DNA from 3 places in the Priestia sp. 3CA3 genome. Region 1 is predicted to be linked to each of the others. Evidence: a T-box and tRNA genes for the amino acid it is inferred to sense, from the RefSeq annotation. Region 1 holds a T-box; the other regions hold tRNA genes.
What was found. A T-box is a leader RNA that pairs with one kind of tRNA and senses whether it is charged. The one in region 1 lies ahead of argS (arginine--tRNA ligase), so its partner is inferred to be a tRNA-Arg.
Positions count from the first base shown of each region.

Region 2: it has a tRNA-Arg gene. The T-box ahead of argS (arginine--tRNA ligase) is inferred to sense a tRNA for this amino acid. The anticodon was not compared.
Region 3: it has a tRNA-Arg gene. The T-box ahead of argS (arginine--tRNA ligase) is inferred to sense a tRNA for this amino acid. The anticodon was not compared.

Region 1 is NZ_JBXENJ010000016.1:37,238-47,978, forward strand. Features, by position in the region: gene AC1VNJ_RS24755 (bifunctional lytic transglycosylase/C40 family peptidase) at 1-447, shown strand, start outside; gene AC1VNJ_RS24760 (hypothetical protein) at 466-963, shown strand; gene AC1VNJ_RS24765 (hypothetical protein) at 1,167-1,553, shown strand; gene AC1VNJ_RS24770 (PIN-like domain-containing protein) at 2,318-3,655, opposite strand; gene AC1VNJ_RS24775 (hypothetical protein) at 3,918-5,420, shown strand; gene AC1VNJ_RS24780 (S1 family peptidase) at 5,897-6,652, opposite strand; gene AC1VNJ_RS24785 (hypothetical protein) at 7,141-7,827, shown strand; T-box leader at 8,570-8,785, shown strand; gene argS (arginine--tRNA ligase) at 8,837-10,525, shown strand; gene AC1VNJ_RS24795 (GNAT family N-acetyltransferase) at 10,673-10,741, shown strand, end outside.
Region 2 is NZ_JBXENJ010000007.1:120,464-131,204, forward strand. Features, by position in the region: gene gap (type I glyceraldehyde-3-phosphate dehydrogenase) at 1-729, opposite strand, end outside; gene AC1VNJ_RS19120 (sugar-binding transcriptional regulator) at 776-1,804, opposite strand; gene AC1VNJ_RS19125 (glutaredoxin family protein) at 1,938-2,186, opposite strand; gene rpoN (RNA polymerase factor sigma-54) at 2,199-3,509, opposite strand; gene AC1VNJ_RS19135 (hypothetical protein) at 3,796-4,470, opposite strand; tRNA gene AC1VNJ_RS19140 (tRNA-Arg) at 4,672-4,743, opposite strand; gene clpP (ATP-dependent Clp endopeptidase proteolytic subunit ClpP) at 4,964-5,551, shown strand; gene AC1VNJ_RS19150 (HPr family phosphocarrier protein) at 5,586-5,840, opposite strand; gene whiA (DNA-binding protein WhiA) at 5,869-6,813, opposite strand; gene AC1VNJ_RS19160 (gluconeogenesis factor YvcK family protein) at 6,847-7,833, opposite strand; gene rapZ (RNase adapter RapZ) at 7,830-8,723, opposite strand; gene AC1VNJ_RS19170 (8-oxo-dGTP diphosphatase) at 8,765-9,223, opposite strand; gene trxB (thioredoxin-disulfide reductase) at 9,527-10,480, opposite strand; gene AC1VNJ_RS19180 (tetratricopeptide repeat protein) at 10,592-10,741, opposite strand, start outside.
Region 3 is NZ_JBXENJ010000001.1:197,719-208,459, reverse strand. Features, by position in the region: gene AC1VNJ_RS01025 (2-isopropylmalate synthase) at 1-1,132, opposite strand, end outside; gene ilvC (ketol-acid reductoisomerase) at 1,119-2,144, opposite strand; gene ilvN (acetolactate synthase small subunit) at 2,209-2,721, opposite strand; gene ilvB (acetolactate synthase large subunit) at 2,718-4,445, opposite strand; T-box leader at 4,514-4,767, opposite strand; tRNA gene AC1VNJ_RS01005 (tRNA-Arg) at 5,097-5,170, opposite strand; gene AC1VNJ_RS01000 (metallophosphoesterase) at 5,296-5,808, opposite strand; gene AC1VNJ_RS00995 (XTP/dITP diphosphatase) at 5,824-6,417, opposite strand; gene rph (ribonuclease PH) at 6,427-7,173, opposite strand; gene AC1VNJ_RS00985 (GerMN domain-containing protein) at 7,308-8,393, opposite strand; gene racE (glutamate racemase) at 8,507-9,301, opposite strand; gene AC1VNJ_RS00975 (MarR family winged helix-turn-helix transcriptional regulator) at 9,312-9,755, opposite strand; gene AC1VNJ_RS00970 (PH domain-containing protein) at 9,942-10,556, opposite strand; gene AC1VNJ_RS00965 (inorganic phosphate transporter) at 10,670-10,741, opposite strand, start outside.

The sequences.
Region 1 (10,741 bases):
GGTTCTGTTGAAGCTGTTTCCATTAAAGGTGGTTCGGCAAAGGGTTCAGAGGCTATCGAAAAAGCCATTAAAGTGGGATCATCTATCGTTGGAAAAAGCCCTTATGTATGGGGCGGTGGACGAAATCAAGGAGATATTAACGCACGTAAATTTGATTGTAGTTCGTATGTTAGATGGGCCTATAGTTCAGCAGGGGTAGATTTAGGGCTGGTAAGTGCTACGACAACAGACACCTTAGTCAAACTTGGTAAAGTCGTAAAGGCAAGTGAAATGAAGCGTGGAGACGTCATTTTCTTTGATACGTATAAGATAAATGGACATGTTGGAATATACCTGGGCGATGGGAAGTTTCTTAATGACAGTAGTTCACAAGGAGTATCAGTGGGGGATTTAAATACAAAGTACTGGAAAGATCGATTTAATGGAAATGTGCGGCGTGTAGCTTAATAAAAAGGGGGTAAGTGCATGGAAAAAGAACAAGTGGAAGACATAAAAGCCATTGTAATTAGGAATGTCAAAGGCGTTTGGAGCGATTATTGGCTACCTATTACGGCGTTCGTTGTGTTGATTGTATCGTGTCAGCTGTTTAATTTAACCCATAGTGGATTCTTTTATCCTCTTATGTTCGTTTCGGGATGGATTGTTGTGATGTTTGCCTTGAAATTTAAGAGTGAGAGTTCAGTATTCTCCTTGAAAAAACTTACAAAACACATGCAGCAAGATACCTCATATGAAATGTATACCGTGTTACGCGTCTATACCAATGACTCAGACTTTCAAGAATATATGCACATACAGGAGTATTTTGATAGTCAGCATGTCCAAATGGAAAATCGAGTGATTGATCATCATCAAGATATTGAATCACAAATCATGTTCATCCGAAAACCGGAGTTTGCGTATTGCTATCACTTGTTAATGGATCAAAAAAACGAAATGTATTTTATTGGTGAATATGTGTAAAAAGAGGTCCATTCTCTTAAATAAATAGAAAAAAGGGTGTTGCTGAGAAGTGCTGTGACAAACTTAACTTCTGTTTTGTTGATGATAGTGAATTTAATTAGAAATTTAGTGTTTCTTACATTAATCCTCTAATAGAGTAGTTAGTTTATTAGAAAAAAGGTGTTTATAGATTAAAAATATAAATAGGATTGGGGAAAACTCTTATGTCAAATTCCATTATTATAGCATTAATCATAACAAGTTTAATTTTTATTGTAGCTACTGCAATTGGTAAGGCTAACAGAAAAATAGAAAGTGAAGCCATTAAAAAAAGACCTGCGATGGTAAAGACGTTTATTGCTCAAAAAGAATTGTTACTAGAAAAAACAAATCAACTGTTAAAGCAAAGCCGTCTTCTTATGCTTCTAGCTCTAGTTGCAAGTGTTTTTTTCAAATATGTAACTCCTTTTCCTTTCCTTGCTCCTTTGTTTTTTGTTGCTACTTATGCATTTCTAGTGATGTATATCCTTACAGCGATAATAAGAAGTAGCTTAACAAAACGTATTGAGGACCTAAAGGGTTACTCCAGTAGAAGAAAAAAAGTAAATTAATAAGTAAGTCATAAAATAGTTTTTGTAACTTAATTGGAAATAGGCTTACAATTAGAAAGTCTAAAGTGATTTTTTAGATGTGGGAAAGATATAATAGAGGGAGGATTATGGTTAAATTGTTTTGGACATGGTTGGAGCCAAAAACAAAGCAAACAACCTTGAGGCTGTTGATTACTAAAAATTAAAATATTAATTATTTGATGAATCATTCAAAGGAAAAAGGAGTTATCAATTTACTTTTAAATTCCTTAAAAAGAAGCAAGCTATTAAATATATGACAAACGTCAATAAAAATGATGGACTTACTGAGTTTCAGGGTGCATACGAAACACCATTGAATAAATAAAAGTCATATACTTTGTATAAAAAGAATAATGAAAGTTTTAAAAACTGTAGATCCTAGTTCAAAAGAAGGAAACTTCTTCAAAACATAAAAGGCACATATGTTGTGCCTCTTATGTTTTAATTTGCATTTCAAATAGCCACATATTCGTAAACTAAAAGATACTATAAAACCAATTCTAAAACCAAAGTAAATTAACAAGATAAGTAGTTTCTTATTTGCGTTACAAAATCAAGAAATCTGTCTTTATACTCAGGGTAGAGAAAAGTTGTAAAGTTCAATATAGAAGAAGTCAATAGGGATCTTAAAAACTAAGTTATTTTCATCATTTAAACTCTCTGAAAAAAGAAATGGGAATATAAAATCCATAGATCTGTTTCTTTTGTTCTAAAATATAAATTACTTATTTGAAATAGAATGATTAGAAACGTTTAGTTTGTAAATTATTTATTAATTCATCTAAAACCTTTACTGTCTCAATTTTATCTTCAGGGAGATTATTAAGTATGGTTTTTGCTTTTTTTACTAAGTTTCCAAATCCTGTGAATTCTAACGTAGCCATTATGAGTTTAGCTCGATCAATCATGTTTGGAATTGCAGCCTGTAAGGCAAATCTTCTTACTTTAGTAGATTCGAGTTCTTTAAAATATGGCTTCTTATCTATTTTATTAATTTCTATGATTTTATCGTTATATACTTGTAGATCTTTATCATCTAGATACATAAGAACTTTAGAAAGTAATTCTTGTTCATCTTCAGTACTTTGAAATTTAAGGAATGATAATAAACCCGTTCCATATTGGTTAAGTCCACTTAGAGAGTTTTCTTCAACCTCTATGGACAATCTAATATTATTTACATCCCTATTTATAGATTCTTGTTCATCATTTGTGACCTCTATATCCAAATACTGCTTAGCATACCTAACAAAGCTGTCAGTTCTATATATATAGAATTGTTGTTTTGTCTCTTGCATAAATTCTTGAATTAGTAGAGGATGAGGTCTCTTAATATTGGTACCTTCTTTTTCCCACCAATCTTCTTTTTTATCTTCTGTAATAAAAATTACTGGAACAGATTCATCTTTTGCCTTAATATGATCAATTATTTGTTTCCATACAATTAAATCACCATATAATCTTTCGTACTTTAAATTTCCGAATACTCTAGAGCCAAGTTTTTTCTTTTTTTCTATATCTCCAAATCCGGGTGGAATATTATGTTCATATCTATACTCTCCCTCTTTTTCTATTTGGATAATTTCTTGTTGGTCATAAGGTTGACCAACAATATTTTCTAATAAATTGTATATCTTATCCTTTGTGACATTAGGATCAGGAAGGCTATCTATTTCCTCTTTAATAAGTTGCTGTGCTTTTTCATTAGTAGCTTTTAAATCATCTAATATAAACCTAAACCTATCAGTAGTAATATAGGAATGTTGACTCTTTACTGTGTCAAATATTTTTTGAATTTCTCCTTCAATTTTTGAAATCTTTTCTTTTAATAAAGTATAACCTTCTCTCGGTTTATTTAAATTATTTTCGTAATTAAAAAAATATTCTAAGGCCACTTGATGAGGAATCCATAATCTTCCCTCTTTTTTTAGATCTGTAAGTATCTCAAACAACTTAGTAGTATTCTCTTTAGAGGTAAATTTATAGAAATTGACTAATATATTTGTATCTACTACAAATATTGCTTCATTCCACAATTCTTGATAATCTTCTTCACTATAATCTATTAAACCCGCGAACATGTTTTTCAAATAAATACTCCCTTATATCTGCTAATTTTTAAATGTAAGAAGTAAACCTAGGAATATAATACCATACAAATATGTTTTTAATGATTTTTTAGAGTTATAATATGATTTATATAGAAAATACTTCAAAAAAAAAGAAAAGCCTTATAACGGAATAACAAATATTTAAGGCAATCTTAGAAGAATTACCTAGTAGATCTAATGATTTATTCACTTATATCTATTGAATAGTTACCTTTAAGGAGTGAAGATAAAAATGGAAGTTGAATTACCATGGGAAGCAGATCAAAAACAGAAAGACGTCATAGAATTTTTTAAAAAAGTTCAAGAGTTATTAAATCAGTACTCTAACGTTAAAATTAAACCTTCTTATAATAATAATGAAGGCAAAATTGGTATTAACTTAAAAGTAAGTACTGGTGTAAATCTTCCAAAATTTATTATAGAAGAATTTGCAATGCAACCTCTCTACAGAGCGTTTGATTTAATATTCAAACACTTTAAAACAGACGATACAATTAATTATGACATACTTCAAACTATTACAAGAGACGTATCACTTTCTTTTATATTTGAAAAATACTTGGAAGCAGATAAATCAACGCAATATAGCTATATTAAAATGGTCAATGAACTAAAAAATATTGGTGCAAAAACTTATGAAAACTCTCCAGTAAATATTGGGGTTATTTATTGTGAAAATGATCTAGATAAAGAAGATCTTAAATTACTTGATGTTGATATTATTTCTTTATCTAAAAAAAAGCCACTTCAACGCTTTTTTTTAGAGGAAAAACCCTTGTTAAAGTTAATAGACAATCAATCACTCATTATTGTAGTCGATAATCAATTCGACGTTTTTGCGATTTTAAGAAAGAAATCTGAAGGGAAAAGTTTATCTTATTTACTAGAATCGCAATTCAACAGTTGGGCTATTAATGAGATGAATAAGCATATTTTACAAGAAATAACCGATAATATAGCTAAAAGATATATGAAGAAAGGAGATCCAATTCCACTAACTAACACAGCAGAGCAGATCATAGAGAAAATACTGACAACATCTAATAGTATTGAATCTAAAAGACCTCCTAGCTATATTTATTTTGCAGTTAGGGATAAAGAAATTAACATTTTCACAAAACAAAAATTTGTGATTTCGTATGCAAATGGAGATTGGCAGTTAAAACATTATAATTTTATGTTGGGAATAATTATGAAATCTGTATTTGTAAATAATATAGTTCAGTTAATTCGGTTTAATCATCAAAATTCAGAAAAACTGATAGGTGAATTAACGGAAGCAGTAATGAAGCTCTATAATATAATTAAAATAATTTCTCAGAATAATAAAAGCTCTATTTTTATTATTTCTCTGGATACAGATCACTTTAATTCTCTTTCATATTCTAACGCTAGACAAATATTAAAAGAAAATGGTTTTAAGCAAAATAATTTAAATCAAGATTATATGAATGTAATTAAAGATGGTAAAAATCATTCAAATATTAAAGATTTGGATCAGTATTTAATTCAATCTCTTGCTGCTATTGACGGTGCAGTAATATTGGATAAATGTCTAAATATAGTAAGTTTTGGTGAAATAATTTCTATACCTGCTTCCACAGAATATAAGGAGACTTTTGGAACGGGTACAAAAGCTGCAAGGTATGCTTCGAAAATGGGGATAGCTATAAAAATTTCCGAGGATGGAGATATTTGTATCTTTGATAATGAAAAGTTATTACTTAAAATTTAAAAGGCATTTAGTAAAAATAAAGTAAGTTATTCTTAATTTTATTTCAAACAACAATTGTGTTCCCATAATTATTAATTCTAGATCCCTTGTTATTGAAAACAAAGGATCTTTTGTTTTTTACTATTTCATACTACTTTCATGTTTCTCCTCATTTCATTCAAATAGATAGTTCGTAAAAGTGTGTGTGTTTTAAAAAACGTTCGTAATTATTTTTCGAACTTAAACGAACGATTTAAACAATAGATTTCTTACATAAAACAAAAGTCCGTAAATGTATACTTTTTCGAACAACCTTCATTCGTATAACATATATATAACGCTAATCAAGTATTTCAAACATAATATACAGAGATAAAGACCTTATAAATGATATAAGGTCTTTATTATTTCTAATTATAGAAGTATTACAGTCATCTTGGTAGTGATACAAATTAGTATGCAAAACGGAGATTATTCGCTCTCTGTTTTATGTGTTCCTATTCAAATGGCTTTATTATTTTAGTAGTTAGATATTCGAAAGGGTCATCAGGAAGATCCCAAATTGTTTTTTCGAATCCTTCGATTCTCCAAAATTCATTTATCCTTTTAGGCATAGCTTTATTATGAGCTAAACAAGAAAGTATGGGTTCGATTGTTAGGACAGAAAAATACCCTAATTCTGCAGGTTGGTTATTGGAAACTAAAGATTCAGTAATAACCCCAAGTGCAGAACCATCATTTAATAATGCAACACCTCCACTAAACCCTCCCCTTGCCATAGAGGATAAAATAAATTGTGGATGGTTGCTTCCAAGATATGTATCAACTATTCCATTTATTTCTGCCATTGTTGTCACAAGAGTAGGTTCTTTTGAAAGTGGAATTGGTGGGTACCCCATTACTACTACTTTAGAAAGTATAAAACTCTTATTTATCCAATCATCTAAATGCCCCCCAATTTCTATGAAGGGAAGGTTAGAATTTGCTGTTTTAATGATGGCTACATCTATATCTGAATTAGGATGAAATAAGGGATCTTCTATTATTTCTATAACCTTTTCTTCATCGTATTTCTGCTCTGTGCGTGCCATTTTTAAAATTTTATTATTATCTACTACATGTCTTGCTGTAACAAATACTCCTTCACCAATATGAAATGCACTTCCTATTCCAGTTGTGGAATCAGGACTTTCGACTTCTATATAAGCCATAGCCTTACAATTTTCACGATAAATTCCAATAGCGTTATCCACCTGAAACCTCCCTAATTCTTTGACTGGTTACTCCTTAATGGTGTGAACCGTAAGCTTTATGATTATTACATAAAGTTTCCACACTCTTATTATACTTAAAAAGTCTTTACACTTGTTCAATTAGCAAATTAATTTCTGATTGTCTGTAGGTACTCAAAAGGGGAGTCCTTTTGTTTGTACTGGGGGCATGGTTATTACCGAATTTAATACCACTTAAAAGAAATCAACTATAAGCACCTCCGCTCCCGCAATCAGAGTAAAAAATACCACCGTGTAAAGCATAAGAAAATACCCTCAATTGAGAGTGTTTTAACGTATAAAACCCCTGTGGATCATCATGTCAGAGACAGCCTTTACTGGGTTGTCTTTTTTCTATAAAAGGAATGTTGTTAAAATCCTATCTTAGTCTATACAATGTAAATAGAAATTTTAAATCTTAATATTTCAATTAATATGAGAGTGAGGAAACTATGGGAGGTGACAGCAGAGTGGATAAAAAGTGTTCAAATTGCAGGGAACTAAAACCTTTAAATTTATTTGGGAAAAATAAAAGAACTAAAGATGGATTGCACTATTATTGTAAAGAGTGTCAAAACAGCAAAATCAAGAAATATTTTAAGACTGAAAAAGGGAAACAAGCTTTAAAAGAATATCAGTCAAAGTATTATAAAACTGAAAGAGGGAAAGAATCATTAAAAAAACAAGTCCAAAAAAAACAGGAAGAGGGCTATTACAGATTTGGGAAAGGTGCAATTCCGATTTTAAAGGCAGGAGCAACTAAAAGAGGAATAAGTTTTAACTTTACTGCCGAGGAGTTAGAGAACTGGTGGTTATCAAAAGAAGATATTTGCCACTATTGTAATATGCCAATAGAGGAATTTAAATACCTACGGGATTTTATTCTAAATTATGATGGGGAAAACAGAGGTGTATCCAAATTTAAAAGGGCTTTTGTTACTGAGAAACAGGCGAAAATAAATTGGATGACATTGGATAGACGTGATAATAATCTCGGTTATGAAATAGATAACATTGTTAAATGTTGCTGGTTTTGTAACTTCATTAAAAGAGATTTTTTATCCGAGGAAGACATGTTGCAAATTGCTGAGGGAATAATGAATAGATTAAGGAACGAAATACAAAAAGAAATTCAATATATAGACCCTAATCAGTAAAAAAGTTGTTTTTTACAGGAGTTAATTATCGTGTAATAAATCTTAATACCACGCAATGAAAGACACTCAAACAAGCATAAACCATTGATATAACAACTTCTAACGAACTTTTGAACCAATTGTGGTTCAAAAGTATAAATTGCAAAAAAATCCTATCTGATTTCGAGTAAATGGAAAAAGAAATCAGATAGGAGAAAGATAGAGACACATGTAAAGTGTGTGCAAATTACGAAAAGAATTTAACCTATATTAAATTCAATCGCTACGTTTGCAAATAAATTGGTATAGATATTAGTTTCTTTAGGAACTGAAATGATAAGTTTATAGAGGGAAAAAGATCCCTCTAACCCCCTGGCAAGGAAAGAGAAATCCTTCTACCCACGAGTTATAAATGGAAATATGCCATACCGACATAAATTATCATAACATGTCTTTATGACAGTAAAGGGGCAACACTATTTCTTTTTATAACGGTACTATTTCAAAGAGGTTGCATGATATGTATAAAAGAAGCTCTTTTTATACATTCTCGTTTCTTTCAACTACCCAAAGAACGTAGTCATCTCAACGATGTATAAAAAGATGCATACTCAAGCAAAAGAATCCTTAGCTGAACCTTACTCCCGCAAGGGTTCTTGTGCTTGCTTGGTTCCGGAAAGAGACATTATGGTAACTAAAAAATGTTAATTCCTATAGATCATATTGACTTTAAGCTAGACCTATTATAAGATTGTTAAAATATTGAAAATCTATGAAGAAGAGAGTAATCTTAATGAAGTCTTAAAGCGAGTTAGGGATGGTGCAAGCCTAACAGTCTAGTTAAGGTGAAGCGCACTTCTGAGATGCAACCTGAAATCTCGCAGAGTAGGGTGAGCCGGATCAAAATCCGTTATGTTCTTGGTAAGAAGGTTCAATTTGAACAATAAGAGTGGTACCGCGGGTAAATCTCGTCTCTAATAAGAGACGAGATTTTTTTGTTTTCTAAAAATAAAAGGAATTAGGTGATGACATGGAATTTGATAAAGTATTCGCTAAAGAAATAAGCAAAATATTAGATAACAAACTAACCGTTAAAAGTATTATGAAGTTAATTGAAAAGCCTAAGCATAGTACCCAAGGAGATATTGCTTTTCCTTGTTTCACATTAGCTAAACTACTTAAGAAATCACCTCATGCTATCGCCATAAATTTGGCTGAACAATTAAAACATCCCTTGTTTGCTAAGATTGTAGCTGAAGGACCCTATGTAAATGGATTCTTTAATAAGGAGACAGTTGGAAAAAAGGTTATAAACAATATCTTACAACAGAAAAGTCTCTACGGAACACCTGAAGTAAAAAAAGAAGGGACTATTACTATTGATTTCTCCTCTCCAAATATAGCTAAACCATTTTCCATGGGCCATTTACGATCAACAGTTATAGGAAACTCATTAGCCAACATAGCTGAAAAATGTGGTTACAAGACTGTACGTATAAATCACCTAGGGGATTGGGGAACACAATTTGGAAAGTTAATTGTTGCTTATACATTATGGGGAAAGGAAAGTGATATAAAGAAAAATCCAATTCATGAGCTATTAAGCTTGTACGTGAAATTTCATGAAGAAGCTGAGTTGAAACCAGAGCTAGAGAACCAAGCAAGAAAGTGGTTCAAAAAACTAGAAGACGGCGATAAAGAAGCAATAATGCTTTGGCAATGGTTTAGAGAAGAATCACTTAAAGAATTTTCTCGCATTTACCAGCTTTTAGGTGTTCATTTCGATTCGTATCACGGAGAAGCTTTCTATAATAATAAAATGGACAAAACAATTGAGCTATTAAATAATCATGACCTGTTGTCTAATTCAGAAGGAGCTCAGGTAGTGAATCTAGAAAACGATTCTTTACCTCCATGTCTAATTAAAAAGTCAGATGGTGCTACATTATATGCAACAAGAGATCTAACAGCAGCATTATATAGACAAGAGACCTATCAGTTTACGAAAGCTTTATACGTAGTAGGGCACGAGCAAAGCCTTCATTTTAAACAAGTATTCTTAGTCTTAGAAAAAATGGGATACAATTGGGCAAAAGAATTAATTCATGTCCCTTTTGGCTTTATTTTAAAAGAAGGCAAAAAGATGTCTACTCGTAAAGGTAAGGTAGTTCTTTTAGAAAAAGTTATTGAAGAAGCGATAGTCTTAGCCAAACAAAATATTGCCGTTAAGAATCCAACGTTACCAAACAAGGATGAGGTTGCCCAGCAAGTAGCTGTAGGTTCTATTATTTTTCAAGATTTAAAAAATGAGCGACTCAATAATATTGAATTTTCAATTGAAGAGATGTTAAAAGTAGAGGGAGAAACAGGACCGTATATTCAATACACATATGCTCGTGCTTGCTCCATTTTAAGAAAAGTAGCTGAACCTACACATTTCGTCTTCAGTGAAGGAGCAAATGAATACAATTGGTTGTTAATAAAACAACTCATGATATTTCCTAACATTATTGAGAGAAGCTTTGAGAAGTACGAGCCATCTCATATTGCTAAGTACTTAATTGATGTAGCACAAGAGTTTAATAAATATTATAGTCAAGTCAAAATCCTTACAGAAGACAATCAGAAGGAAAGCCGCCTTGCTTTGGTAGAAAGTACGACGATTGTTTTGGAAGAGGGGTTAAGACTACTAGGAATTCAGACACCGAGTGAAATGTAATGCACAAGCGTTTCTCAAATAAATATGTTTATAAGTTAATCTAGAAAAAAGGGGTTATGTAAACAAATACATTTATCCTCCCAACTAACAAGGACATTAGCTAATGCTTAAAGAATGTCCTACTAAAAGTTTCTCAAATTTAGGAGGATTTTCTTGTTTATAAGAGATTATAAAAGTACAGATGAAACTGGCTGGGTCCAATGTAGAGTATTAGCT
Region 2 (10,741 bases), on a different contig from region 1:
GTCTACTAAAGAAACGTTTGGAGTTGGAACACGCATAGCTCCACCGTTTAATTTACCTTTTAATTCAGGTAATACTAGAGATACAGCTTTAGCAGCACCAGTTGAAGTTGGGATGATGTTTTCAGCAGCTGCACGAGCACGACGGTAATCTTTGTGTGGTAAGTCTAAGATTTGTTGGTCGTTTGTGTAAGAGTGAACTGTTGTCATCATTCCGCGTTTAAGACCGAACTTGTCGTTTAACACTTTAGCAAATGGCGCTAAGCAGTTAGTTGTACAAGAAGCATTTGAAATTACGTTGTGGTTAGCTGCATCGTATTTGTCTTCGTTAACACCCATTACGATTGTGATGTCTTCATCAGATGCTGGAGCAGAGATAATTACTTTTTTAGCTCCTGCTTCTAAGTGTTTTGCAGCGTCAGCGCGTTTTGTGAAGAATCCAGTAGATTCAACAACAACTTCTACGCCTTGTTTGCCCCAAGATAATTGAGCTGGGTCGCGTTCAGCAGAGATTTCGATTGTTTTACCGTTTACTACTAAGTTGCTACCATCTACTACTACTTCTGCATCTAATTTTCCGTGTACAGAATCATATTTTAAAAGGTGAGCAAGCATGTTAGCATCTGTTAAGTCGTTGATTGCTACTACTTCAACGTTATCATTTTTTAAAGCTGCGCGGAATACATTACGGCCGATACGACCAAATCCGTTAATACCAATTTTTACTGCCATGGGTATTTCCTCCTTGAATGTAAAAAGTATTTTTTTATATGAGGGATTAATTAAAATCCCTTACTAACTCTTTTGCGGCGCCTTCATCTGTAATGAGAATCGAATCATGCGCTTGTTGCATAAACGCTTTAATTGCCTTTGCTTTTGATGAACCTCCTGCAACAGCAATAACACATTTATTGTTCTTTAAATCATCGAGTTGTATGCCAACTGTTTTAACTTTATGAACAACTTCGCCTTGATGATTAAAATAGTATCCAAATGCCTCACCTACAGCATGTCCATTTTTCACTTTTTCTAAGTCAGCTTGTGGTGTTTTACGGCGTTCTGCCATTGTCATAGCGTCTCCTATTCCGTGAACAACCATACCAGCGGACTTGATTAAATGAAGCATGTCTTTAATAGATGGCTCACCGATAATGGATCGGTATGCTTCATCACTAAGCTGATCTGGAACATGAAGCAAGCGATAGTGACTCATGGACTTTTCAGCCATCTTAGCACAAATCGTGTTTGCTTGGTTTTGTACATTTTCACCTAGCCCTCCGCGAGCAGGTACAAAAAGTACATCAGGGTGTTTTGAATCAGGTGTCATCATTTCGGCAACGGCGGCAAGCGTTGTACCACCTGTAACAGCAACGGTATTTTTTTCACCAACAAGGCGCTCCTTGATACACGAAACAGATGCTCGACCCATTTCATTTTTGACCCAAGGAGACTGATCACTATCTCCAGATACAACAACAACTTCTGATAAAGAAAACGCCTCTTTTAATGTTGTTTCCAATAATCGAAGTCCTGAAACTTCCTTCATTACTTCTTCTAACTCAGCTAGAAGTAGTTCTCCCTCGTTTGTAAGCGTCATCCCACTAGGGTAAATGTCAATCAAATCTTGTTCTTTTAAGAATGTTACTTCGCTTCGTAACACACGCTCTGTTAGCCCAAGGCTTACAGCTAAGTTTCTGCGGCCAATCGGCTGCATTAAACGTATGTATTGCAAGATTTGATAGCGCTTTTGCATAACTGAGAGAAGTTCAGGTAATAATTTTCGTTGTACTTCTATTAAAGAACGCATGTTAAAATCCCCTTAAGGCATAAACTTGCTGGACATATTTTGTCCCATATAGACATATTATGTCCCACCTTGCGCAAAAAAAATTCACCCTGCTACAAAATCTATTCTAACAGGAGTGAATCCTTTATTCAACTCATGTGTTGCCTATTTTTAAAAGTAAGCGTTTTCTTAATGGAATACCTGTTATTTTTCCATATTCCACTTCTTCTCCATCCATTTCTACTACAGGAATCGCAAGGTGATACTTTTCCAGCCACTCATCGTTTTTGTAAATATCTCGTTCCATAAGCTGAAAGGGAAACTCAGACTGCATCTCTGCAAGCAGCTTCTTTGCATCATCGCATAAATGACAGCCATTTTTGGTATATAGTACGACTTCCACATTCCCACTCCTTTACTGCGTGACAAAAAGTTTTCGTTGACTGGATGGTAGAACGTTTAATTGGTCTCGATATTTGGCTACCGTTCTTCTTGAAATAGTAACGTTATAATTGCTTTGCAAGACGTTAGCCAACTGCTGATCTGAAAGCGGACGCTGTTTGTTTTCTTCTGATACTAGCTTTTTAAGCAGTTCTTTTACGTGAGTTGTAGAAGTCGCTTCGTTGTTGCCCAGTTGAATACTAGTTGAGAAAAAAGATTTCATTGAAAAGGTGCCAAAAGGCGTTTGAATATATTTGTGCCGAGTAGCACGGCTAATCGTTGATTCATGCACAGAGGTTTGTTCCGCTACTTCCTTCATCGTTAACGGCTTCAAATACGAAGGGCCCTTTTTAAAAAATGCTTCTTGTTCAACGAGTAAAGTATTCATTAATGCGTTTAATGTGTCTTTGCGTGTGTGTAAACTTTTCATAATCCATTGAAATTCACGATATTTCTCTTGCAAATAAGAAAACATTTCTTGGTTCTGCTTATTTTTCAGCTGAAGTTTGTATTGTTCGTTCACTGAAAGACGAGGTTCCAAATCCTCATTTGCATAAGCAACGACATTTCCATCTTCAATTTTCACAATAAAATCCGGTACAATGAATCGTTCATTGGACTTCATATAAAATGATCCAGGACGAGGATTTAATTTCTTAATCTGTTCATGTAATTGTTGAAGAGCTTCAAGTGAGATTTGACATAACTTTGAGATTTTCATCCATTTTTTATAAGCAAATTCCTCAAAGTGATGTGTCAAAATTTGCTCTATTTTTTCTGTCCATTGATTACTTCTTTTTAATTGGAGCATTAAGCACTCCTGTAAACTTCTCGCCCCTACTCCTGCCGGGTCCATCTGCTGCACAAGTTGAAGAGCCTTTTCAACCTGCTCTTGATCTTGGCCAAGCTGGTTAGCAAGTATGATTAACTCATCGTGCAAATAGCCAGCATCATCCAGACTATGAATAACAAACTCAACGGCTGCCTGCTCACATTCATCTAATTTTAATAATGCGGATTGATTCATTAAATGTTCGTACAGCGTTTCTTTAGGAGCTGGTATACTGCTCATATAATCTGTTGAATCAGAAGTTGCATGATTTTTTTGATTGTGAGATGTATTGACGGGCAGCTCTGAAAAATCTATAAGCGGATTTTGAAGCGCCTGCTCATGTAAAAACGCTACAATATCCATCGATGAATATTGTAAAAGAGAAATAGCTTGTGATAATTCTTTTGACATCGTCAGTTTTAACGACTGCTGCTGAAATAATCCAATCTCCATTATTTCTCCCCTCCCCTTCATCTATTTTACTATAAAAACGCTTTCAAAGAGCATGTAACTATTTTTTATATGTAATTTTTTCATCAAAAAATCTCCGTCAACCTTTGTTAACGAAGCATTTCATCCTATTTTTAGTTACTAACCATCAAAAAAGTAATAGAGCTATACACCTTTATAACTTTTCATTATAATTCGCGCCTACTACATGATCCCAGTACTAATTCGACATGACGTTTTCTTCGTCATGTCGAATTTTCTGCATTTGTATAATATATAGAAGAATTGCTTATTGAATAGTTTGTGCCATTTGCATAAACTTGTCTAAGTTTTCTGCGTCATTTTTCGTAAAAATGGTTAGCTTCATTGGTTTCTTTCCTTTAACCAACACGGCGTTTACCGTATGATCGCCAGATGTGGCTTCATACCAAACAGAATCTTTGAAGATTCCATTCTCTTCAAGATTCTTTTTCTCTGCTGCATTTTTATTAACTGCTGTTGCCGTTTGTTTAACAGATTGAGCAGCGTCATCCAGCGATGCTTCTGATGAAAGCATTTCAATACGCATAAATTGAGAATCATCTGAAGTTAACACTAACGCATCTTTTCCAGGTTCTTCACCCGTTAGTTTATAGCCGTCCATTACTTGAATAGAATAATCTTGTTCTGGGCTTTTTGTTAGTTTTGTTTCTGAAGAAGACCTTGACTGTCCACCTTCCGCCGTTTCGCTAGTCGATGATTGACTTCCTGAAGGTTCGGCTGAGACCTCAGCAGAATCCGCATCTTTTTTCGACTCTTCTTTTGCAGCGCCTGATGTTTGATCAGATTTAGAAGCTGTATCCTGCTGAACATTTTCTGCTTGATCATTAGACTTCGGCTGAGCAGAATCTTCGTTCGTCCCGCATGCAGATAGTAATAGGGCTACCGATGCACTGACAATGAAAAGTTTGTTCATGTATTTCATATTTATTCCTCCTCCGTTTTTCTTTTCCTTATATACTGTTTTATAGTATTCTGACAAATTCCGCAACCGGTACAATGGAATTAATTTCTTGCTTCCTTACGCGTATAAAGGGTTATAGAAGGAAAATAAATATTATTTTTTGAGAAGATGAGCCTTTTTACTCAAAATAAAAAACGTTGCGTAATCCGCAACGTTTTAAGACGCCCTCGACAGGATTCGAACCCACCCTAAGAGAACCGGAATCTCTTGTGCTATCCACTACACTACGAGGGCATATTTGTCACAACTTCCATTATAGGAGAGAAAACTTCTCTTTTCAATAGAATACTACGTTTATTTTTTTTAGAAGGGGGAAAAATTTTAATAATGTCAAAGAGGAATACATAGTCTTTTAAGCGAATATGTGTAGTAGAGGTTCTTTTGTTTGACCTTTATTGACCATACGTGTATTATAGGTACATAACAAATTATTCTTGTTAAGGAGGAATTTAATATGAACTTAATTCCTACAGTTATTGAACAAACAAACCGTGGTGAACGTGCTTATGACATTTATTCACGTTTATTAAAAGACCGCATTATTATTTTAGGTAGTGCTATTGATGATAATGTAGCTAACTCGATCGTTTCTCAGCTTCTATTCTTAGCTGCTGAAGACCCAGAAAAAGATATCTCACTTTATATCAACAGCCCAGGTGGCTCTATTACAGCTGGAATGGCTATCTATGATACGATGCAATTCATTAAGCCAAAAGTTTCTACAATTTGTATCGGTATGGCTGCATCAATGGGTGCTTTCTTACTGGCTGCTGGTGAAAAGGGCAAACGTTTTGCTCTTCCAAACAGCGAAGTAATGATTCATCAACCTCTTGGTGGTGCTCAAGGACAAGCTACTGAAATCGAAATTGCGGCAAAACGTATTCTATTCTTACGTGAAAAACTAAATTCAATTTTAGCTGAGCGTACAGGTCAACCGTTAGAAGTGCTACAACGTGATACAGATCGTGATAATTTCATGACTGCTGAACGCGCTTTAGAATACGGTCTAATTGACAAAGTATTAGAAAACGACCCTAAATAAGAAAAAAGCCTTTCCCACTTTGGGAAAGGCTTTTTTATGCATCGTTCTCTACGTAAGCGACTAACGCATCCATTGCTTCTTTTTCATCTACCCCTTCAACAATGAGCGTAATAAGAGAACCGTTATTAATCGCTAAGCTCATTAACCCCATGATACTTTTAGCGTTGACTACTTTCTCATCTTTCTTCAAGTACACATCAGATGTAAAACGAGTTGCTTCTTGCACGAATAGTGCCGCAACACGAGCTTGTAATCCCGTTTTTAATTTTACTTCTACTTGTTTTTCCATGATAAAATCCTCCCCCTTGCAATTCCCCTTATGTGACTGGCTGACCGGCGCGAAGCTTGTCTGCTATTTGGTCAATTTTACGCAATCGATGGTTAATGCCTGATTTGCTAATTTGACCTCCAGATACCATCTCACCAAGCTCCTTTAACGTAACGTCTTGATATTCCACACGCAAACGAGCAATTTCTCTCAGCTTTTCTGGTAAGATATCTAATCCAGCTGTTTCATCAATATAACGAATGTTTTCCACTTGACGAATGGCCGCTCCGATTGTTTTGTTTAAGTTAGCTGTTTCACAATTAACTAAGCGATTAACGGAATTTCGCATATCTCGGACAATTCTTACATCCTCAAACCGTAAAAGAGCGTTATGGGCTCCAATGATATTTAGAAACTCCGTAATTTTTTCAGCTTCTTTCAAATAGTTAATATAGCCTTTTTTTCGTTCTAATGTTTTACTATTCAATTGAAATTCGTTCATTAAATTGCATAAAGCTTCGTTGTGCTCTTCATACAATGAAAAGATTTCAAGATGGTACGATGATGTCTCCGGGTTATTAATAGAGCCGCCGGCTAAAAATGCGCCTCTTAAGTAGGATCGCTTACAGCATTTCTTTTGTACTAGCTCTGGTGAAATACGATGTGTAAACGTGAATCCTTCTTCTACAATTTTTAAGTCTTCCAAAAGCATTCTTGTTTTCTCTACTAATCGAACAATATACACATTGTTTTTCTTCAGCCGCATTTTCTTACGTACAAGCAGTTCTACTGACACATCATAATTTTTCTTAAGCAGGACATAAATGCGTCGAGCAATCGCTGCATTTTCAGTTTGGACATCAACTGTGAATTTTTTATTCGAAAAAGAAAGTGAACCATTCATTCGAATTAATGCAGAGAGCTCTGCTTTTGCACAGCAATCCTTGACTTCTAAATTCGTTAACTCTTTTTTTGTTTCTGATGCAAATGACATAACTTCACCTCCAATCTACATACGGAAATAGTGTTAAACACCAGTATTCGCTTTACCTTGCAGCGATGTCAGCATAGAATACACAAGCTTTGCTACTTTTTTTGTATCATGCCTAATTACGCTGCCGTCATACTGAATAATTTGATCTTCAATCACTTCTAAACCTAATTTTAGCAATACTTCACGGTCATATTCTACAGGCTGAGCCTGCTCTACTTGATATTTCTTTTTTAAAGGTGCCGGAATAGGTGCATTATTGACAATAATCGCATCTAAAAACGCACACGGCATATGGTTGTAAAGCGCTTTAATATGATCACTTGCCTTAAAACCCAATGTCTCACCCGGCTGCGTCATCACGTTGCACACGTACACTTTCTTTGCTTTTGTCGAACAAAGCTCATTACAAATATCTTGCACCAGTAAATTCGGCAAAATACTTGTATAAAGACTTCCCGGCCCCAATACAATTAAATCAGCGCGTCGAATAGCTTTTATTGTCTCGACAAGCGGTTTCACATCGGCAGGCGATAAAAACACTTTATTAATTTTTTTATTAACTTCTGGAATTTTAGATTCACCTGTTACGATGGATCCATCTTGCATCTCCGCATGCAGCACAACACTTTGATTAGCTGCCGGAAGCACTTTCCCTCTGACGTTTAGTACTTTGCTCATTTCTCGTATAGCATGCACAAAATCGCCAGTAATAGACGTCATAGCTGCAAGCAACAAATTGCCAAGAGAATGGCCTGTAAGCTCATTTCCTGTATCAAATCGATGTTGAAAAAGCTCTTCAACTAGTGGCTCTACATCAGATAAAGCAGCTAGCACATTTCGAATATCACCAGGAGCAGGGATTTCAAGTTCATCGCGCAATCGGCCAGAACTTCCCCCGTCGTCTGCTACGGTTACGATGGCTGTAAGATCAAGAGGGTATTCCTTCAACCCTCTTAACAGCACTGGTAAACCCGTTCCTCCCCCAATGACGACAACTTTTGGAAGCTGTTCACTGCTCATCTATGATTTTCCTTTCTCCTCTCAATGTCACGATGAGAAATATGAGTTTTGTATTCATTCTGGAAATGGTGACCTAAATATTCAGCTAATGTGACGGAGCGATGCTGTCCCCCTGTACACCCTATAGCGATGACCAGCTGGCTTTTACCTTCTCGCTTGTACTGCGGAAGCATAAACGAAAGTAGGTCTACTACTTTTTCAATGAACTTTTGAGTTTCCGTCCATTTTAATACGTAAGAAGAAACCTCTTCTTCAAGCCCTGTTTTAGGACGCATATGGTCAATATAGTGAGGGTTTGGCAAAAAGCGCACATCAAAGACTAAATCAGCGTCAATAGGCACCCCGTATTTAAAACCAAATGACATCACATTAACAGTAAAAACTTGTGAAGCGTGCGAAGAAAACTGAGTTAAAATCTTTTCTCTAAGCTCTCTTGGCTTTAACTCTGATGTCTCATAAATAAGCTGAGCTCTTCCTTTTAACTCCTCAAGCAGCTCCCGTTCCATACCAATTCCTTCTAACGGTAAACCCGAAGGAGCTAGCGGATGTGAACGTCTCGTTTCTTTGTAGCGCGTCACCAGTACAGAATCTTTTGCATCTAAAAATAAAATTTGTGGCGTGACCCACGTTGTTTCACTCATGTTATCTAATGCTTCAAATAGGCTTTCAAAAAACTCTCTGCCTCGCAAATCCATAACAAGAGCAACTTTATTCATTTTATTCCCTGACTCTTTCATGAGTTCCAAAAATTTCGGTAGCAATGTAGGGGGTAAATTATCTACACAAAAGAACCCTAAATCTTCAAAACTCTGAATTGCTACTGTTTTTCCTGCACCTGACATTCCAGTAATAATCACTAATTGAATATCGCTTACAGACCCAGTACTCATTTTTCATCCCCCTCAATCTATGCATACATGTCTATTTATCATTAACAAGGATCAATTCGATAAGATAATAACTCGAAATCCGTTGTATACGTAAAGTTGCCATAAATAACACCCGACCCTTTTGCTACATAATCGATAATGTGATGATCTCCCGGGGCCATCGGCAATTCACTTACTTCACTCAAATTATGCCAACCGAGTTTGCCTTCTTCTGATTCTAGCACATTTGTCCCATCAAAATCTGTAGCAAAAAAAGTAAACATCATCCACTCAGATGAAATTTGATCGTTTTCTTTCATCGTAAATGTAAAAATACCTTTTACAGTGGGATTTTTCAAATAAATTCCTGTTTCTTCACGAAATTCTCTTACAACAGAGTCTTTTACAGATTCTCCTTGCTCCATTTTCCCACCCGGGGCCACCCACCAGTTTCTTCGTGGCTTTTGAAGCAACAATACTTTATCGTCTTTCATTAATACACAATTTGTGACCCTTTGCATGTTTTCCACCTCATCATATGTATACTGACATTTTCTTTTATTATACTACGAAACAAACTTCTCTCACAACGGAGATGAACTAACTATTACTAAATTTTCTGAAAATAAACGCTTGCTGTTATATACGTAAATTCAATCTGTTATAGTCAAAAAAAAGAGGCATAGGAACACGTCCTATGCCCGACATACATATATTTTATAAAAGGGGGTCAATTACTATCTATATAGTACCCCATCAATGTTTCACAGGTGTTACAGAACAGTTAAAACCGAATTACGTTTTGTAAACGATTGATTTCAGCCTTATTGCTGAATAGCTTTTAACTTTTCTTTTAACTCTTCTACATAGTGCTGAGCCGTTTGAGCAGCAATGCTGCCATCACCTGTAGCTGTTACAATTTGACGAAGAGCCTTTTCACGAACGTCTCCAGCTGCGAACACACCTGGTACTTTTGTTTCCATTTGCTCGTTCGTTTCAATATATCCTTCTTTATTCGTGATGTTTAGGCTTTCGAATGGTTTTGTTAGTGGAACCATTCCAACATAAATGAATACGCCGTCCGCACCAAACTCGCGCTCTTCACCTGTTTTTGTGTCTACTAACGTTACGCTGCCTACTTTACCGTCTTTTTCATTTACTTCTTTGACTGTTGTATTCCAGATAAAATCAACTTTTTCGTTGTCAAATGCACGCTGCTGTAGGATTTTCTGCGCGCGAAGCTCATCGCGTCGGTGAATAATTGTTACTTTTGTTGCGAAGCGTGTTAAATATACGCCTTCCTCAACCGCAGAGTCTCCACCGCCTACAACGACTAGCTCTTTACCTTTAAAGAATGCACCGTCACATACAGCACAATAAGATACGCCGCGGCCGCCTAGTTCTTTTTCTCCTGGCGCACCTAATTTTTTATATTCAGCACCAGTAGCAACGATTACTGAACGTGTTTTATATTCTTTGCTGCCTGCACGAACTGTCTTGTATTCTTCTCCGTCGATGATTTCTTTAATATCACCGTACGCATATTCCGCACCGAATTTTTTTGCATGCTCAAACATTTTGTTAGAAAGGTCAGGACCAAGGATATGATCATAACCTGGATAGTTTTCTACATCTTCCGTATTAGCCATTTGACCGCCTGGAATTCCGCGTTCAATCATTAGTGTTGATAAATCTGCACGAGATGTATATACAGCAGCAGTCATACCTGCTGGACCTGCCCCAATAATAATGACATCATAAATTTTTTCTTCTGTCATTTCTTTACACTCCTTTTAGGAAATTCCTTCGTAGTTGATTCCAAATTTATGGATAATTATTTCGTTACCACTATCCTAATATGTTCTTCCTATTATCGTCTATTTTTTTGCTCAATTTAATAACGTATTCACAATTTTACTGTACTTTCTAACTGTTGCAGCCGAAATGGAATATTGTTTTGCCGCATCGGCTTGAGTAATAGACTGGTTTTGTTCTTTCGCCCATATATATGTGACGGCTGCAGCCCATGCATTTACGTT
Region 3 (10,741 bases), on a different contig from region 1:
CTAATGCCAATAAATCATCGTCGGTAATGTCTTTTTTCTTATCTGCTAAGTCTTTAAACTTCTCAAAAAGCACGTTTGCTTCTGTATCTTCCAATGTGAACCCAAGCTCTACTAAGCGTGTACGGAACGCATGACGGCCTGAGTGTTTACCCAGCACAATCGGATTTTGTTTAACACCCACAAGTTCTGGGGAAATAATCTCATATGTTAACGGATTTTTTAAGACGCCATCTTGGTGAATACCTGATTCATGAGCAAAAGCATTTTTTCCGACAATTGCTTTATTTGGCGCAATATTCATTCCGGTAAGCTTACTGATAATGTCACTCGTACGCTTGATTTCGGGCAAGATCAAACCTGTGCTCGCTTGATAGAAGTCTTGACGGACATGAAGCGCAAGTGCTACTTCTTCAAGAGCAGCGTTACCGGCACGTTCTCCGATTCCGTTAATCGTTCCTTCAATTTGAGTAGCTCCTGCTTCAATAGCAGCCATTGAATTAGCAACAGCTAGCCCTAAGTCATCGTGGCAGTGAGCTGACAAATCGACCTTATGAATATTTGATACATGTTCTTTTAAGTAATTAAATACGGATTGATAGTCACCAGGCGTGATAAATCCTACCGTATCTGGAATATTAACGACTTTTGCACCAGCATCGATAACAGCTTCTACAATTCTAGCTAAAAACGGTAAATCTGTGCGACATGCATCTTCAGCAGACCATTGAACAACCGGGAATTTTTCACTTGCGTATTTCACCATTTTCACTGCTGTTTCAAGTACTTCATCAGGTGTTTTTTTCAATTTATGCTGCATATGAATTTCGGAAGTAGCGATAAAAACATGCAGTCTTGGTTCTGCACTTTCTTTTAACGCTTCCCATGCAATGTCAATATCTTTTGTAACAGACCTTGCAAGGCCTGTTACAGAAGAATTTTTGACAATAGACGCAATTTCTTTTACGGATTGAAAATCACCTTTTGAAGAAGCTGGAAATCCGGCTTCAATAATGTCGATACCTAATCGCTCTAACTGCTTAGCAATTTCAAGCTTTTCTTGTAGGTTCAAATTGACTCCAGGTGACTGTTCACCATCGCGTAGCGTCGTGTCAAATAGTTTAATTTTTTGCACTAGCGATCACCGCTTCTTTCTTTTGTTTTTTAACAAATGGCATCATTTCACGTAATTGAGCGCCAACTTTTTCAATTAAATGTTCGTTTTCACGGTTATTGATAGCTGTAAATTCTGGACGATTTGCTTGGTTTTCTAGGATCCAGCCTTTTGCAAATTTACCTGTTTGGATATCTTCAAGCACTTTTTTCATTTGTTCTTTTGAACGCTCATCTACAACGCGTGGTCCTGAAACGAAGTCACCCCATTGAGCTGTATCAGAGATTGAATAACGCATGCCTTCCATTCCGCCTTCATACATAAGGTCAACAATTAATTTTAATTCGTGTAAACACTCAAAATATGCAACTTCCGGTTGGTAGCCAGCTTCTACAAGCGTTTCAAAACCAGCTTTAACTAATGAAGTTAAACCGCCGCAAAGTACTGCTTGCTCACCGAAAAGATCTGTTTCTGTTTCTTCTTTAAACGTTGTTTCTAATACACCCGCACGAGCTGAGCCAATTGCTTTAGCATAAGCTAATGCTACGTCTTTTGCTTCGCCAGTTACGTCTTGGAATACTGCGAATAACGCCGGTACGCCAGCTCCTTCTTCATACGTTCTTCTTACAAGGTGACCAGGACCTTTTGGAGCTACTAAGAATACGTCAACGAATTCAGGTGCTACGATTTGATTAAAGTGAATGTTAAAACCGTGAGCAAATACTAAAGATTTTCCTGGTTTTAATCCTGGAAGAATTTCTTCGTTATAAACTTTTGGCTGATGCTCATCTGGAAGTAATACCATTACTACTTCTGCTTGTTGAACTGCTTCTTTTACAGATAATACAGTGAAGCCGTCTTGTTCTGCTTGATCCCATGATTTACCTTTACGTAATCCTACTACCACGTTTACTCCGCTGTCGCGTAAGTTTTGTGCGTGAGCGTGACCTTGTGAACCATAACCTACGATTGCTACTGTTTTACCTTGTAATAATTGATCCTTTGCATCTCCGTTGTAATATACCTTTGTCATAATAAATCTCTCCTCTTAGTTTATATAGTTTTATATAGTTTACTTTTTTAGTAACTAGCTAGAATTAAATGATTGATGAAAGTTTGGCTGCTGCTTTTTGCGTACCGCGCGGAACAGCTACTGTCCCTGTGCGCGTTACTTCTTTTAATCCATAAGGCTGAAGTAAATCAATCATCGCTTCAATCTTGCTGGATTCACCTGTTACTTGAATAATTAAGCTGTCGCGGCTTACATCAATGATGGTTGCACGGAAAGGCTCAATTACTGCATAAAGTTCGTTACGGCTCGCAGGTGTAGATGCTACTTTCATTAAAGCAAGCTCTCTTGACACCACGGCTTGATCCGTAATATCTTGAACTTTCAACACGTCAATCTGCTTGTTTAACTGCTTAATCACTTGTTCAGCAGCATTGTCATGCTCTACGTTTACGACAAACGTCATGCGTGATACATCTTCAGATTCAGTGTGTCCTACCGAAATACTCTCAATATTGAAATTTCTTTTTGTAAATAACCCCGTTACGCGATTTAAAACGCCCGCACGGTTTAATACAGTTGCTGTAATGATTCGCTTCATGGTTTCACCCCTACCATTTCATGTAATCCTTTTCCAGGTGCAACCATTGGATATACGTTTTCTTTAGGTGCGACAAAGAAGTTTAGTAAAACAGGTCCATCTGTTTCCATTGCTTCTTTCAGAGCCGCATGCGCTTCTTCTTCAGTAGAAGCTTGTAAACCTTTGATATCATAGGCTTCTGCAAGCTTCATTAAATTAGGCTGATTCGGAATTAAAGAGTGCGAGTAGCGTTCTTCATAGAAGATTTCCTGCCACTGACGAACCATTCCAAGCGACTGATTGTTAAGCACAACCACTTTAACAGGTAAGTTTAATTCTCTAATAACCCCTAATTCTTGAAGCGTCATTTGAAATCCACCGTCACCAACGACTGCTACAACTGTTTTATCTTTATTTGCCAGCTGAGCGCCGATTGCAGAAGGTAATCCAAAGCCCATGGTGCCAAGGCCACCTGAAGTTACCCATCGATCTGGATTATTAAATGTGTAGTATTGAGCTACCCACATCTGATGTTGCCCAACGTCCGTTGTAACAACGGCATCTCCATTTGTATATTTGTGAAGCAACTCAACTACTTTTTGTGGTTTCAACACGTCCGCTGAGTTCTGATACCATAATGGATATTCTTGTTTCCACGCCGCTAATTTCTCATGCCATTTCGTATAATCTCCAACTTCTCCTTCTTGCAGAAGCAATTGCTTTAATACTTCTTTTGCATCTCCAACAATTGGAATCTTGGTTGGAACATTCTTTCCAATTTCCGCTGGGTCGATGTCAATGTGAGCAATTTTTGCATTTGGTGCAAAATGCTTTAAGTTACCTGTTACTCGGTCATCAAAGCGCGCCCCGATACTAATGAGAAGATCACTCTCATAAATTGCCATGTTTGCTGTGTACATTCCGTGCATGCCAGCCATTCCTAAATGAAGCGGATGATCTGCAGGAAAACAACCTAACCCTAAAAGCGTATTAATAACCGGAATATTTTGACGCTCAGCATAATTTTTTAATTCTTCTGAACCTTTACTCAATAATACTCCCGCACCTGCTAGAATAACAGGTTTCTTTGCAGCTGCTACTGCGTCTGTTAACTTTTTAACCTGCAGCTGATTTGGAAAATAAGTTGGCTGATAGCCAGGTAAATCAATTTCTCCTTCGTAATTAAATGTTCCATCACCCTGTGCCATATCTTTTGGAATGTCGATTAAGACTGGACCAGGTCTTCCTGTTGTCGCAATATGAAATGCCTCTTTGATGATTCTCGGCATGTCGCTGATATTGCGTACTTGATAGCTATGTTTTGTAATTGGCATTGTGATTCCTAATACATCTGCTTCTTGGAACGCGTCAGAACCAATTACACTTGAAGCTACTTGACCAGTAAAAACAACTAAAGGAAGTGAGTCAATCATCGCATCTGCCAAACCTGTTACGATATTTGTTGCACCAGGACCACTTGTTGCGATAACTACACCGGGTTTACCTGAAATTCTTGCGTACCCTTCTGCTGCGTGAATTCCACCTTGTTCGTGACGAGCAAGTACGTGAAACATTCCTGAACCGTATAGCTTATCGTAAATCGGTAAAACGGCTCCCCCTGGGTAACCGAAGATGACGTCAACATTTTCTCTTCTTAGAGATTCAATCAACATGTCAGCTCCATTCATTTGTGCCCCAGCGCTTACAGGTTCTTTCGTTTGCATATTGGCTCCCACTTTTCTCATCCTTTCGTTTTCTAGATAAAAGAAAAAAGACTTCTCACCCCTAAATAGACCCTATCAAATGATATAGGTCAAGGGGCGAAAAGTCTTTTGTACTTTACGCGGTACCACCCTCGTTTGTAATCGTAATGATTACCTTATGAATGTATACTGTACATTCTTTTTGATAACGAGTGCTTTGGAAGTACACTCGGTCGCCCTTACTGAATTTCAGGGTGACACTCTGAGGTGAGTTCATTTTGACTTGGTAACGCCGGCTTCCAGCAACCCGACTCTCTGTTGATACCTAAACATCAAAACTACTTATCCTCTTCAACGTTTTAAAACGCTATATGCTTTTTGAACAATGCTTTACACATCATATTTTAAATTAATTACAATTAATTAAAATTTTTAGAAAACTTATATTTGAGGACTATCTTACGCCCATTTCTATGCATAGTCAACCACTTTTCAAGATTTTTTTAGACAATTTAGACTAAACAGAATATTTGAATGCGTTTTCATTATTGATGCAATAAGGGTTTATAGCCACTCAAAAAGTTTTTCTGAAACGTTCATTTGTACACACTGAATGAACAAACATTCACTTTTAAGATAAATAAAAAAATCCCGGCTTTTACTAAAAAGTAAAAGCCGGGATTTTTTTCTAGACGTCCCAGGAGAGATTCGAACTCCCGACCGACGGCTTAGAAGGCCGTTGCTCTATCCTGCTGAGCTACTGGGACATAATGTTAAACTGTATCAAAGACAATACTTATTATATTCAAATATAATTTAAAAGTCAACGTTTTTTTGAAATTTTATGAGAAGAGAGGTAAAAAACCTTCTCTTCTCCCTATATTTGGCTATATTATGCTGAAAGTGTACAGGTTAACTGCATGCTAGGAATATGTTTACCGCTTATATCGTAAAACTGCACGGTAGCTTCTGTACCATCCATTACTAGTATAGCATACGTACGTTCTTTTCTCATACGAGGAAGTAACATACTTCCTGGATTGATAAATAAAACTCCGTCCATGAGCTCAGCTCCCGCTATGTGAGAATGCCCAAAACAAACAACGTTTGCCCCCACTTCTCTCGCTTTGTAATGCAGATTCATCATAGACATTTTAACATTATATAAGTGACCGTGTGTAACCAGACACGTGGCTTCTCCAAGTGATTCTACTCGATCATTGACGTAAGATGCATCATAATCACAATTTCCTCGAACGCCTAAAAACGAAGACATTTCTTTGCTGTCTTGTGGCAGCTCAGAGTCACCACAATGAATCATCTTATCTACATCAGCATGTCTTTCTCTGATAGTGAGCAGTTCTTCTTGTAACCCGTGGCTATCGCTTACAATTAATAGTTTCACACGTCATCACTCCTTCTAAAATTGCGCATCAATTAGCGGTGCTAGTTTTTCTAACGCATTTGCTCGGTGACTAATTTGATTTTTTTGTTCTTTAGACAATTCTGCCATGGAGCAGTTCCATTTTTCTACAAAGAAAATAGGATCGTATCCAAAGCCGTTCTCGCCTCTTTTTTCTTCCAAGATGCGCCCTTCACACGTGCCTTCTACAAGCTCTGTTCTCTTTCCAGGCACTGCAATAGCAAGCGTACAATGAAAACGTGCCGTGCGCTTTTCAAACGGCACGTCATGTAATTTTTGAAGTACCTTCTCTATATTAGCATTATCATCTTTATTTTCACCAGCATAACGCGCGGAATAAACGCCTGGCTCTCCGTTTAAGGCATCAATAGCAAGCCCAGAATCATCGGCAATAACCGGCTTATTTAATGCTGATGAAATGGTTTCTGCCTTTAGCGTGGCGTTCTCTGCAAATGTAACGCCCGTTTCTTCCACGTCCTCAATTTCAGGAAAATCAAGAAGCGATGTTACTTTAAATCCCTTCGGTGAGAATAGTGTTTCAAAATCCTTTACTTTGCCTGCATTTTTAGTTGCAATAATGATTTCACGCACGTTAATCCCTTACCTTTCTTTAACCGGAATGTAAGCAGCCAGATGATCAAGAACTTCCTTTTGCTGTTCAATCAATTGATAAACACCCTTTTCCCCTAAATCCAGAAGATGGTTTAACTGTTCTCTCGAAAACGTCGATTCCTCTCCCGTTCCCTGTAATTCTACAAACTGTCCGCTTCCTGTCATCACAATATTCATGTCAACTTCCGCTGTCGAATCTTCTTCATAATTTAAATCTAAAATCGAATTTTCTCCATGGATACCTACTGAAGTCGCAGCTAAATAGTCACGAATAGGAATTTCTGTCAGCTTGTTCTCTTCAACCAGCTTTCCAAACGCTAAAACCATAGCCACAAATGCACCTGTAATCGATGCTGTTCTTGTTCCGCCATCTGCTTGAATAACATCACAATCAATCCAAATGGTTTTTTCTCCGACCTTTTCCAGGTCGACTACAGAACGAAGAGCTCGTCCGATCAGACGCTGAATTTCCATTGTTCGTCCTGTGACTTTACCTTTTGTTGATTCGCGTATATTTCTTTGTGCCGTAGCTCGAGGCAGCATAGAATATTCAGCTGTAATCCATCCTTTTCCTTGTCCACGCATAAAAGGAGGCACTCTGTCGTCTATGCTTGCTGTACAAATAACCTTTGTGTCTCCCACCGAGATTAATACAGATCCTTCTGGATGCTTTAAGTATGAAGTATGAAGAGATACAGGTCTCAATTCATTAAATTCCCTACCGTCCAAACGCATTAAGCATGTCCTCCTATTAATTCATTTATATGTAATAGCTTCTTCCATTTTAACTATAAAACAGCGGAAAGAGGTCGCTATTTCAGCAGACCTCTTTCTACTTAGTCCTTTACTAGTATAACAAAAATTTGTTTTTAAAAACTACCTGTGTTCACATTTTTAGGTCTTGAAACTGGCTCCGTTAGCTTTTTCCCTTTTTCATCTTTTAGCGTTTTTTTGCCATTCACCTTAATGGCAACGCTGTCTACGGCTTTTTGTTCCGTCAGCGATAACACCAAGGAGTCGAGAACATACTGAGAAATTTCCGTTCCTTTTAAATTTCCAAAGATGTTTTTATTAAAGTTCAGCGTTAACTGACCGTCCGCATACTTTGGAGCTGCTACGAGCTTTGCATCAGGATTAAAATCTGTCACTAAACCTGATGCAGGCGCAGGTCCTTCTACAAGCTCGTTCACAATTGCAGTGTACATATCTTTGTCATCAGAAGCAATTCGTTTTGTAACAGGAACATAGTAAGTTTGTTTGCCCTCTTGAGCTAAGTAATAGATCGTAACTGGCTTCGTTTGGGTTACGTCAACTACTCCAGTATTATCAAAGTTAATACCATCTGCTCTGCTCAACCCTTTACTGATTGGTGTATGATTTACAGGCATCTCATCTTTATCATAGCCGTTAATGCGAATTTTAACTTTATTTACGCCTTCAAACTGCGTCAGCGTCCACGTTACGGCCTGCAGGATACGGAGTTCATCTTCTTTTTTATATTCAGCAAATTCAGGTGAAAAATCTGCTACCATCGTGCCGTCACTTTCCAGCTTTGTCCCTAAAACTCTTGTATCAGCAGGAAGAACCGCTCGGAAATTATTTGGCAATAAGTTTGTGACTGGTCCACCCTCTACTAAATATTCAAGAGACTGTTTAGCGACACCTTTTGATTTAGGAATTTCAAGCGTCTGGGGAACAACGTACCCGTTTTTATCAATTAAGTAAATTTCTCTTTTGGTAGGCGCAGATGTTTCTGCCGCTTTACTTTGTTTTTTATTAGCTTCCGTTACTTTCGCTTCAGTCGCTAATGATTTTTCATCTTTCACATAGGTGACATCCTTTGGCGGATCAATTTCCTTTGCTGCGTTATCCCCTCCGAAAAGTCCACAGCCGGATAACAACACAGATGTGGTCACCACGGCGGATATGAGAACAAATTTGGTCTTTTTGGACATTCCTTTCCCTCCTCAGACTGTTTGTACTACTATGTATACGAGCTTATTTGCATTTTAGACCAGCTCAAACAAGTTTTTGGCCACAAAAAAAACCGAGCTTAATATGCTCGGTTTTAAAGTTTGATATGCTCAACATTATATACAGGGTGTTCAAACCATTTAGATGCAATAGATTGAAACAGTTCTGTTGAGCCTGTTGTATAGAAGTAGTGTTCGGGCTCCATGCTTCTAGGAGCTAGTAAATTGCTATAAGAAAGAATGGCACTTACCTCTATTGCCGTTTCTTCACCAGAACTGATTAACTGAACTCGAGGTCCAATTGCTTCTTGAATAACTGGCTTTAACAACGGATAATGCGTACATCCTAAAATAAGGGTATCCATATCTGTATGATAAAAAGGTTTTAATGTTTCTTTTACAATTCGCTGCGCTTCCGGTCCTTCATAATTACCGCTCTCTACAAGAGGTACAAACAAAGGGCATGCTAAATTTTCCACTTCCACTCTCGTATGAAGAGCGCGGAGTGCATGTGTATAGGCTTGGCTTTTAACGGTTCCGTTTGTGCCGATTACGCCTATTTTATGATTTTTAGTTACTTTAAGCGCAGCTCGTGATCCTGGTTCAATGACGCCTATAACCGGAATATCGAGCTGTTCTTGAATTTCATCTAGTACAACTGCCGTAGCCGTGTTGCACGCAATAACAAGCATTTTAATATCTTTATCTACTAAATAATTAGTCATCTCCCATGTGAAAGCTCGTACTTCTTCACTGGGACGAGGACCGTATGGGCAGCGGGCTGTATCTCCAATGTACATAATTTGTTCTTTCGGAAGCTGTCTCATAATTTCCTTTGCTACCGTTAATCCGCCCACACCTGAATCTATAACACCAATTGGTCTACTCAAAACAATCGCCTCATTTTTCTTTCATTTCATCATGTAATTTTCGTAACGTTACTCGTAAAACTTCTGTTTCACTAGGAGAGAAGTTTGCCAGTACGCCATTTAAATACGTTTGTCGCTTTTCAATTACTTCTTCGATAACACGTGCTCCTTCAGGAAGCAAATGAATACGCACTACGCGGCGGTCTTTCGGATCTTTGACCCGAACCACCAACTTATTTTTTTCCATACGATCTACTAAATCTGTCGTTGTACTACAAGCGAGAAAAATCCGATTTGATAAATCGCCAATCGTCATATCTCCACGTTCAAACAGCCACTGCAAAGCAATAAACTGAGGTGGCGTAATCGTATAGTCTTCTAAAATTTCTCTTCCTTTTTGCTTCACAATAGCTGCAATATGTCGAAGTGACTTTTCTAATTCTGCCACTGTATCCTCATTATTTTTTGCTGTCATACCGTAATCCTTTCCACCTATAAGTCTTATTTTCTATTATTTCTTTCAGTTAAACCCGTCTCTATTGTTTCTCTTTTCTATTTTATATTGTGCTCTTTTTTCGGTGATTTTTCAAGGTTAACATGAGGATTCTACAACGTTCAGCATTAAAAAACAGCTGCTCCATAAAAGGAGCAGCTGTTTCTATTAATTATTGATATACAGCTCGAAAACTGAGCTGAAATCTTTTGTTGTGTAGGCTGTTTTTTTATCTAATAACCAAGAAAACACGGCTTCGTTAATTTCTTTAAATTCACCAGCAACACTTCCACTTGTATTTCTTGTACTGCTTAGCGTAGAAGAAGCTAGCTGAATGCTTTGTTTAGCAAAATCGAGCGCAATTTCATTTTCACGCGTTATTTCAGACACTTTAAACAGCGCTTTATATAAATCTTTTACCTCTTCTATATGCTTTTTGTGTACATCGATAGAAAAAGTTTCCGAGCCAATTTTAAATTTAATTTCCACATCTAAATCGACAGTTCCAGCCGTTTCTAGCATTACGTTTGAAATGTGATTTGTGCTGTAGTTATAGCGGCGAAGCATTCGCTTTTTACTTGTAGCACTTGTTCCATCAAGGTGAATGAGCGCTTTATTGGTAAAGCAATATTCATCTGACTTTGATTTGATTAGAAAATAAATTTTTTCTTGTTCTTCATGCATAACGTAATCGTCTGCATCTACCTTGTCATAATCAACTGGCTTAATAACAGAACCAATATCACTTAGCCCCAATACATCAGCAGCTACTTTTCCAAACATTTCCCCATCTCCCTTTTAAAAACGATTGTGTTATTTTCATGTTTTAAGTGTACTGTGCAAATGAGGGGATGTAAATAAAAAAAGGAGCTTCTTTAAAAGAAGCTCCCCATTTATTAAAAGAACAAATTTAAAATCATATAGATAAGTGCAGCTAATGAAGCTGAAATTGGCAATGTGATAACCCA